DNA from 2 places in the Geobacillus sp. FSL W8-0026 genome. Region 1 is predicted to be linked to the other one. Evidence: predicted binding sites of a transcription regulator. Region 1 holds the regulator's gene; the other holds the start of a gene.
What was found. Region 1 encodes NrdR, which represses ribonucleotide reductase genes. Its sites were predicted from a motif close to AACACNATATATNGTGTT; they were not measured.

Region 1 (3,414 bases):
CACGCGTATACGAACGACCAAAAAAACATCGACAATCCGCACAAAGACTTGCGCCGCGCTCGTTCGTGCGCGCAATCGATCATCCCGACGACAACCGGAGCGGCAAAAGCGCTTGGACTGGTGCTGCCGCATTTAAAAGGGAAGCTCCATGGCATGGCGCTCCGCGTTCCGACGCCGAACGTTTCCCTCGTTGACTTAGTGGTCGATGTGAAGCGCGAGGTGACCGCCGATGAGGTGAACGAAGCGTTCATCCGCGCCGCTCGTGGGCCGCTGAAAGGAATTTTGGACTTTACGATGGAGCCGCTTGTCTCGATTGATTTCAATACGAATCCTCATTCGGCGATCATCGATGGCTTATCGACGATGGTGATGGAAGGACGGAAAGTGAAAGTGCTCGCTTGGTATGACAATGAGTGGGGCTATTCCTGCCGCGTTGTCGATCTTGCTCAACTTGTCGCGGCAAAAATGAAGGAGAGTCTCCAAGTCAACGCGTGACACCGTCTTCGCTCGCTGCCAAGAAGGGCGGAAAGCGCCCGTCTGTTTTGCGGCGCGGTATTGACCAGGGCGCCGAACAGGCGCGGGCGCTTTTTCTTTTCGGCAGGCAAAAAAAATAAAAAAGTCTGTTGCAAAACCCCCCTAAACAAAGTATACTATGTCTCGTGAACTTCTTAACGGCAAAGGTAATGTGACTACTTAAAGGGTTAGGACCTCTTAGGACTAACTTTCCCCCGTGGTAGTTATACATGCCATTTTGCAGCTGTTCTTCTATTTTTTTCTTTGAGAAAATTGGTTAAAAGGGGGATTTTTGCATGGACACGATGGGTCGTCACGTTATCTCGGAACTTTGGGGATGCGACTTTGACAAACTGAATGATATGGACTTTATCGAGAAAACGTTCGTTGACGCCGCGTTGAAATCGGGAGCGGAAATTCGCGAAGTAGCGTTCCACAAATTCGCTCCACAAGGGGTAAGTGGAGTCGTCATTATCTCGGAATCGCATTTGACGATTCATACGTTTCCCGAACACGGCTATGCGAGCATTGATGTGTATACATGCGGCCATCTCGATCCGACGATTGCCGCCGACTATATCGCTGAAAAGCTCGGTGCGCAAACGCGGGAGACGATCGAACTTCCGCGCGGCATGCGCCCGATTGAAGTGAAAAAAGCGCAAGCGCTGTAACGGACAGCACGAACGGCAGAAAAGGAGCGTACACAGAACGCTCCTTTTTCTATTTTTCACCGTGCTGCGGCAGCGAAAAACATGGTATGATGAAAGCAAATTAAGGACTAGGGAGCGTGGCAGATAAGCATGTGGAACAAATGGAAATACGCCTTGACGAACCATTGCGAAACGAGGGAGAATCATGAAGACGTCGAGCTAAGAAGCCATTATTACAAAGCGGCGAACCGCGCTGTCATGGCCGCCGTCAAAGAGCTGCTCGCCTCGCTGCCCGGGGCTGAACTTCTTTCCGTTTCCGAAGAGCGCGGCGAAATTTGTGCGCAAACGAAGCGCGGAAAAAAGCTGTTTATCGTCGCGACAGTCATCTCGGTGCGCCCGTTTGAAACGGCGGTCGACTTTTCCGTGACAACAGACACGCGCCTATTGCCGTTTGACTTTGGCCGCAGCCGATCGGTGATTCTTGAGCTATACCGGAAGCTCGATGCGCGCTTGCCGTATATCGGATCGGGATTGAACGGCTAACTATGGCTTGTCTGCTTGCCGCCATTCCGGTATGATAGATAATAAGAAAAGCAACGGAGTGAATGTTATGCGATGTCCGTCATGCCATCATCAAGGTACGCGCGTGCTCGACTCGCGCCCGGCCGAGGAAGGGCGTTCGATCCGGCGCCGGCGCGAATGCGAACAGTGTCATTACCGGTTTACAACGTTTGAACGAATTGAAGAGCCGCCGCTAATTGTCGTCAAAAAAGGCGGAACGCGCGAAGAGTTCAGCCGCGAGAAAATTTTGCGCGGCTTGATCAAAGCGTGCGAAAAGCGGCCGGTGGCGCTCGAGGAGCTGGAAAAGGTGACGCAGGAAATCGAGCGCGAGCTGCGCCAACAAGGAGTGTCGGAAGTCAAAAGCGAAACAATCGGGGAAATGGTGATGGAGCGGCTGTCGCGCATCGATGAGGTCGCCTATGTCCGCTTCGCTTCCGTCTATCGGCAGTTCAAGGATATTAACGTGTTTATCGAAGAACTGAAAGAGCTGATCAAAAAAGAACAGCGGTAAAAAGGGCTTTGGCGTTGGACGGCAAGCCCTTTTTTCAACGCCTTTTCCCTGCCGAAAGGGGGAGGACGGGTTGAAACGAATCACGCAAGATGGAAGGTTGAGATGATGCGGCATCATTGGAAAGAACTGATTGCAGTTGACCGGTATGTCGTGCAAAGCCGCGGAGCGCTGCACGAGCTGGACCGCCAAGTGTTGACGCTGTTGTACCAGCCGCTCATCGGCCATCGCGCGCTAGCTTTGTATATGACGCTTTGGGGGGACTGGGAGCTGCTTGGCGGGCAGGAGGCGACCCATCGCCGCCTCATGGAGCTTATGCAATGCAGCCTTCCGGACATCTACGGCGAACGGTTGAAGCTGGAGGGAATCGGGTTGCTGAATACGTATGTCCGCACTTTCGGTGACGATGAGCCGAAGCTGTTTCTTTACGAGCTGCGCCCGCCGATGACACCGGAACAGTTTTTTCGCGATGAGATGTTGAGCACCTTTTTGCAGCGTCAAGTTGGCCGCCATTTGTTCGCCCAGTTGAGCGACTTTTTCGCCCGGCCGATGGCGGATGTCGCTCGGTTCACCCCGGTAACGCGCTCATTTTCCGACGTGTTTGCCGCCGTTCCTGCCGAGCGGATGGTGTCTCGTTTCAGCGAAGAACAGCGGCCACTGAATGAAGGAAAGGCGCATGTCGGGCGCGAGGAGGCATCGTACGCCCTCGATGACGAGGTGTTTGATTTTGAGTTGTTTTTCGCCGGGTTGTCGAAACAGCTCGTACCGCGCCGCGCGATGACAGCAAAAGTGAAAGAGGCGATTAAAAAGCTGGCGTTTTTGTATGGCATTCCGCCGCTTGAGATGCAAAAGCTTGTTCTTGGCGTCATTGATCCGTCGTATCATATTGACATCGACGCCTTGCGGCAGGCGGCGCGCGAATGGTATGAGCTGGAGCATGGCGGCGTTTCCCCGCGCCTGGTGGAACGGGTGCAGCCGCTTGCTTATCGAACGATGGAAAACGCCAACCCGCGCACGAAAGAAGAACAGCTGATGAAACAGCTCGAAACGATTTCCCCGCGCCAGCTGCTGAAAGAAATCGCCGGCGGCGCCGAGCCGTCGCTGGCCGATTTGCAGCTGATCGAAGACATTATGTTCCAACAGCAGCTGCTTCCCGGCGTCGTCAATGTGCTCATTTATTAT
Region 2 (3,414 bases), 320 kb from region 1:
AAATGCGAGTTGCGAATGCCGTATTTCAAAATATCTTGGCGAATGTCTTCCGGCATCCGTTTCATGTAGCCGGTGTTGATGAACGCTTCGCGCAGCTTGCGCGTCTCTTCCTCCGTTTCGCCGACCAAAAACGGGAAGCTGCCTTTTTCTTTCGCCAGCTCGATCGACGCCCGGTACGCGGTCGTGGCGATCGTGCGGAACAGCTCGTCCACCAGTTGATTTCCTTCCTCAGAACCGTACGCTTTTTCGCAGTAAATGAGCAAGTCAGCCAGCCCCATGACGCCAAGGCCGATGCGGCGCTCGCCGAGCGCTTGCTTTTTGTTTTCCTCAAGGAAGTACGGCGTCGCGTCGATGACGTTGTCTTGCATCCGCACTCCGATTTCAACCGTGCGTTTCAGTTTTTCGTAGTCAACGACCTTTCGTTCTTTGTCCACCATGTTCGCTAAGTTGATCGCGGCCAAGTTGCAGACAGAATATGGTGCGAGAGGTTGTTCCCCGCACGGGTTGGTCGCCACGACTTTTTGCCCGTACGCGCGGGCGTTCGTCATTTCATTGGCGTTGTCGATGAAGAAAATGCCCGGCTCGGCCGAATACGTCGCGCAAATGTTGATCAGCTTCCACAGTTCGCGGGCGCGGATTTTTCGGTAGACGCGAACGCGGTAGCCCATTTTCTCCCATTCGCGCACATCGCCGACTTCATGCCATTTTTCGTTATAAATGCGCATTTCCTCTTCGGAATAAGTTTCCACATCCGGGAAGCGAAGCGCATATTCTTCGTCGTTTTCGACCGCCTCCATGAACTCTTTCGTCAAGCAGACGGAAATGTTCGCACCGGTCAAAAAGTCAGGGTTGTGCACTGTATATGTACCGCCGGTGCGCAGTTTTTCTTCCGCGTCTTTAATGATTTCCTCCGTGAAGCCTCCGTAGTCCGGTGCGTTCTTATAGCGGACGATCGCTTCGTACATCGCCCGCTCCCGGTCGGTGAGCGGCGTGAATTTCAGCTTGTCGCGCGCCGCTTTTTTGATGCCTTCGTCTTCCATATTTTCAAGCAGGTAGCGCAAAATGCGCGGGTTTTGCATTTTTGAGACGATGAATTCGATAATGTCCGGGTGCCAGTCGGCAAGCATGATCATTTGGGCGCCGCGGCGGGAGCCACCTTGCTCGACAAGGTGGGTCAGTTTGGCAATGTCATCCAACCACGAGACCGACCCGGACGATTTGCCGTTTACCCCGCGCGCGAGCGTATGGCGCGGCCGCAATGTCGAGCCGTTCGTCCCGACGCCGCCGCCGCGGCTCATGATTTCCATCACCTGCTTCCGATGCTCGGAAATGCCTTCGCGCGAGTCTTTGACAAACGGCATCACATAGCAGTTGAAATACGTCACTTCCTTGCCCGACCCTGCGCCGTACAACACGCGGCCGGCCGGCACAAAGTTCATGCTCGAGAGCTCTTGATAAAACTTTTCGAACCACTCGTGGCGCTTTTCTTCCGTTTTCTCCACAGCCGCGAGCCCGGTTGCGTTCCGCTTGGCGATTTGCTCATAGAAAATCTCGAGCGGCTTGTCGATAATGTCGAGCGACCGAACGACAATGCCGGTCTCCGCTTCTTCGCCTTCGAGCACGTGCCGGTATTCGTCCTCAATCAGCACGCGCGCTTTTTTCGTCTCCCAATCAACGTCAACGATAAACCCGAGGCCGCGGGCAGGAAACTTCGGATCTTCCTTGATCGTCAACACGACAAAATCGCCCGGCGCGAGCGTCAATTTCTCCGTGTCCTTGAACGAATACCGGTCAAGCATCACCAAACGGGATACGCCTTTATGGGTGATGTGCATATCGGGCGTAATCGGATGCACTTGCGGAAATAGGCGGATGTCCTCGTTCAGTTTGTCGATATCGATCTTCATTTTTTCGGATGACGCCACCGTCATTCTCCTATCTCTCCTCTTTTCTATAGTTTCTCATGTTTTTGCCAACGTTGCCCTGTCTTCTCTACCTTACCATATCGAACAGAAAAAAACAATATATAGTATGATTTTTTACGAAAATCATACTATATATTGTGAAGAGAACAAATCATGTCGTTTTTGTCAAGCAAAAAAAGCTAACCACGGCGAAAAACAGGGGAGTGCCGCCATTTTTGCCGGAAAACGAACGATTGACCACACCGCTGCTCAGCGCTTGAAGTTCCATTCATCGCTTTCATATTTCGTTCGCGCCAACGTTTCCACATATTCGCGCTCTTCGGCCGTCAGCGTATACGGCTCTAGCACGATATTCAATCCTTTTTCAAATCCTTTGTAAAACGCTGCCTTCGCTTCTTCCATCGTCACCGTCCGGCTCGTCAGTTCGTTGATGGCAACCGCCTTCTTTTTAAAATCGCGCTGCAGCCGCTCTTTCACCCGCTCGTTCGGGTATTTAAACAAACTGAACAGCAGTTCTTCGTCGAGATCAAGCAAGATCGATCCGTGCTGCAAAATGACGCCCTTTTGCCGCGTTTGCGCGCTGCCGGCGATTTTTCGCCCCTCGACGACCAGCTCGTACCATGACGGCGCGTCAAAGCAAACAGCGGAACGCGGGCTGCGCAAATCCGCTTTTTCTTCTTCCGTTTTCGGCACGGCAAAATACGCATCGAGCCCAAGGAAACGAAACCCTTCCAAAATGCCTTGGGAAATGACGCGATACGCCTCCGTCACAGTCGGCGGCATCGCCGGATGCGATTCCGAGACGATGACGCTGTAGGTCAGTTCCTTGTCATGCAAAACGCCGCGCCCGCCGGTCGGACGGCGGACAAAACCGAGGCCGTGCCGTTTCACCGCCTCTAAGTCGATCTCTTTTTCGACTTTTTGAAAATAGCCGATCGACAAGGTTGGCGGATTCCAGCCGTAAAAACGAACCGTCGGCGGAATTTTTCCTTGGCTGTGCCAATCCAAAAGCGCTTCATCCAGCGCCATATTAAACGCCGGAGGACAATCGCCTGAATCAATAAAGCGCCATACTTCTTTTGCCATCGTTCCACCTTCTCTGTCATTCCTTGCTTCCGGCCCCTTGCGTTCTTGAGAAAGAGGCGTTGGGCCGCCCCTACTAGTTTAGCAAACAACGTCAGTCAAGGAAAGAAAAATGGCATCACGAAAAGACTTTGCTTTCTACGGGCGACTCTATATAATAGGAATAGTGGACGAAGGGAAAGGAGGCGTGAGGCGTGAAAGCGCTGCTCATCATTCTCGGGGCGATCATCGTATATTCGCTCATCACCTATTTATGGCAGCGGAGAATCGTCAAAGCGTTGACCGAAGAAGAATTCCGCGCCGGCTACCGAAAAGCGCAACTCGTCGATGTCCGCGAGCCGGACGAATTTGCGGCTGGACATATTTTAGGAGCGCGCAACATTCCGCTCACGCAGCTGCGCATGCG

Region 2: NST29_RS06200 (vitamin B12-dependent ribonucleotide reductase) is a predicted target of NrdR. The motif match lies at 2,017-2,034, and genes of this name have one in related genera.

What each region holds. Positions count from the first base shown of each region.
Region 1 covers NZ_CP150194.1:901,269-904,682, forward strand. The annotation lists gene NST29_RS04565 (glyceraldehyde-3-phosphate dehydrogenase) at 1-495, shown strand, start outside; gene speD (adenosylmethionine decarboxylase) at 810-1,184, shown strand; gene NST29_RS04575 (hypothetical protein) at 1,308-1,706, shown strand; gene nrdR (transcriptional regulator NrdR) at 1,774-2,235, shown strand; gene NST29_RS04585 (DnaD domain protein) at 2,341-3,414, shown strand, end outside.
Region 2 covers NZ_CP150194.1:1,221,269-1,224,682, reverse strand. The annotation lists gene NST29_RS06200 (vitamin B12-dependent ribonucleotide reductase) at 1-1,931, opposite strand, end outside; gene NST29_RS06195 (biotin/lipoate A/B protein ligase family protein) at 2,175-3,011, opposite strand; gene NST29_RS06190 (rhodanese-like domain-containing protein) at 3,203-3,414, shown strand, end outside.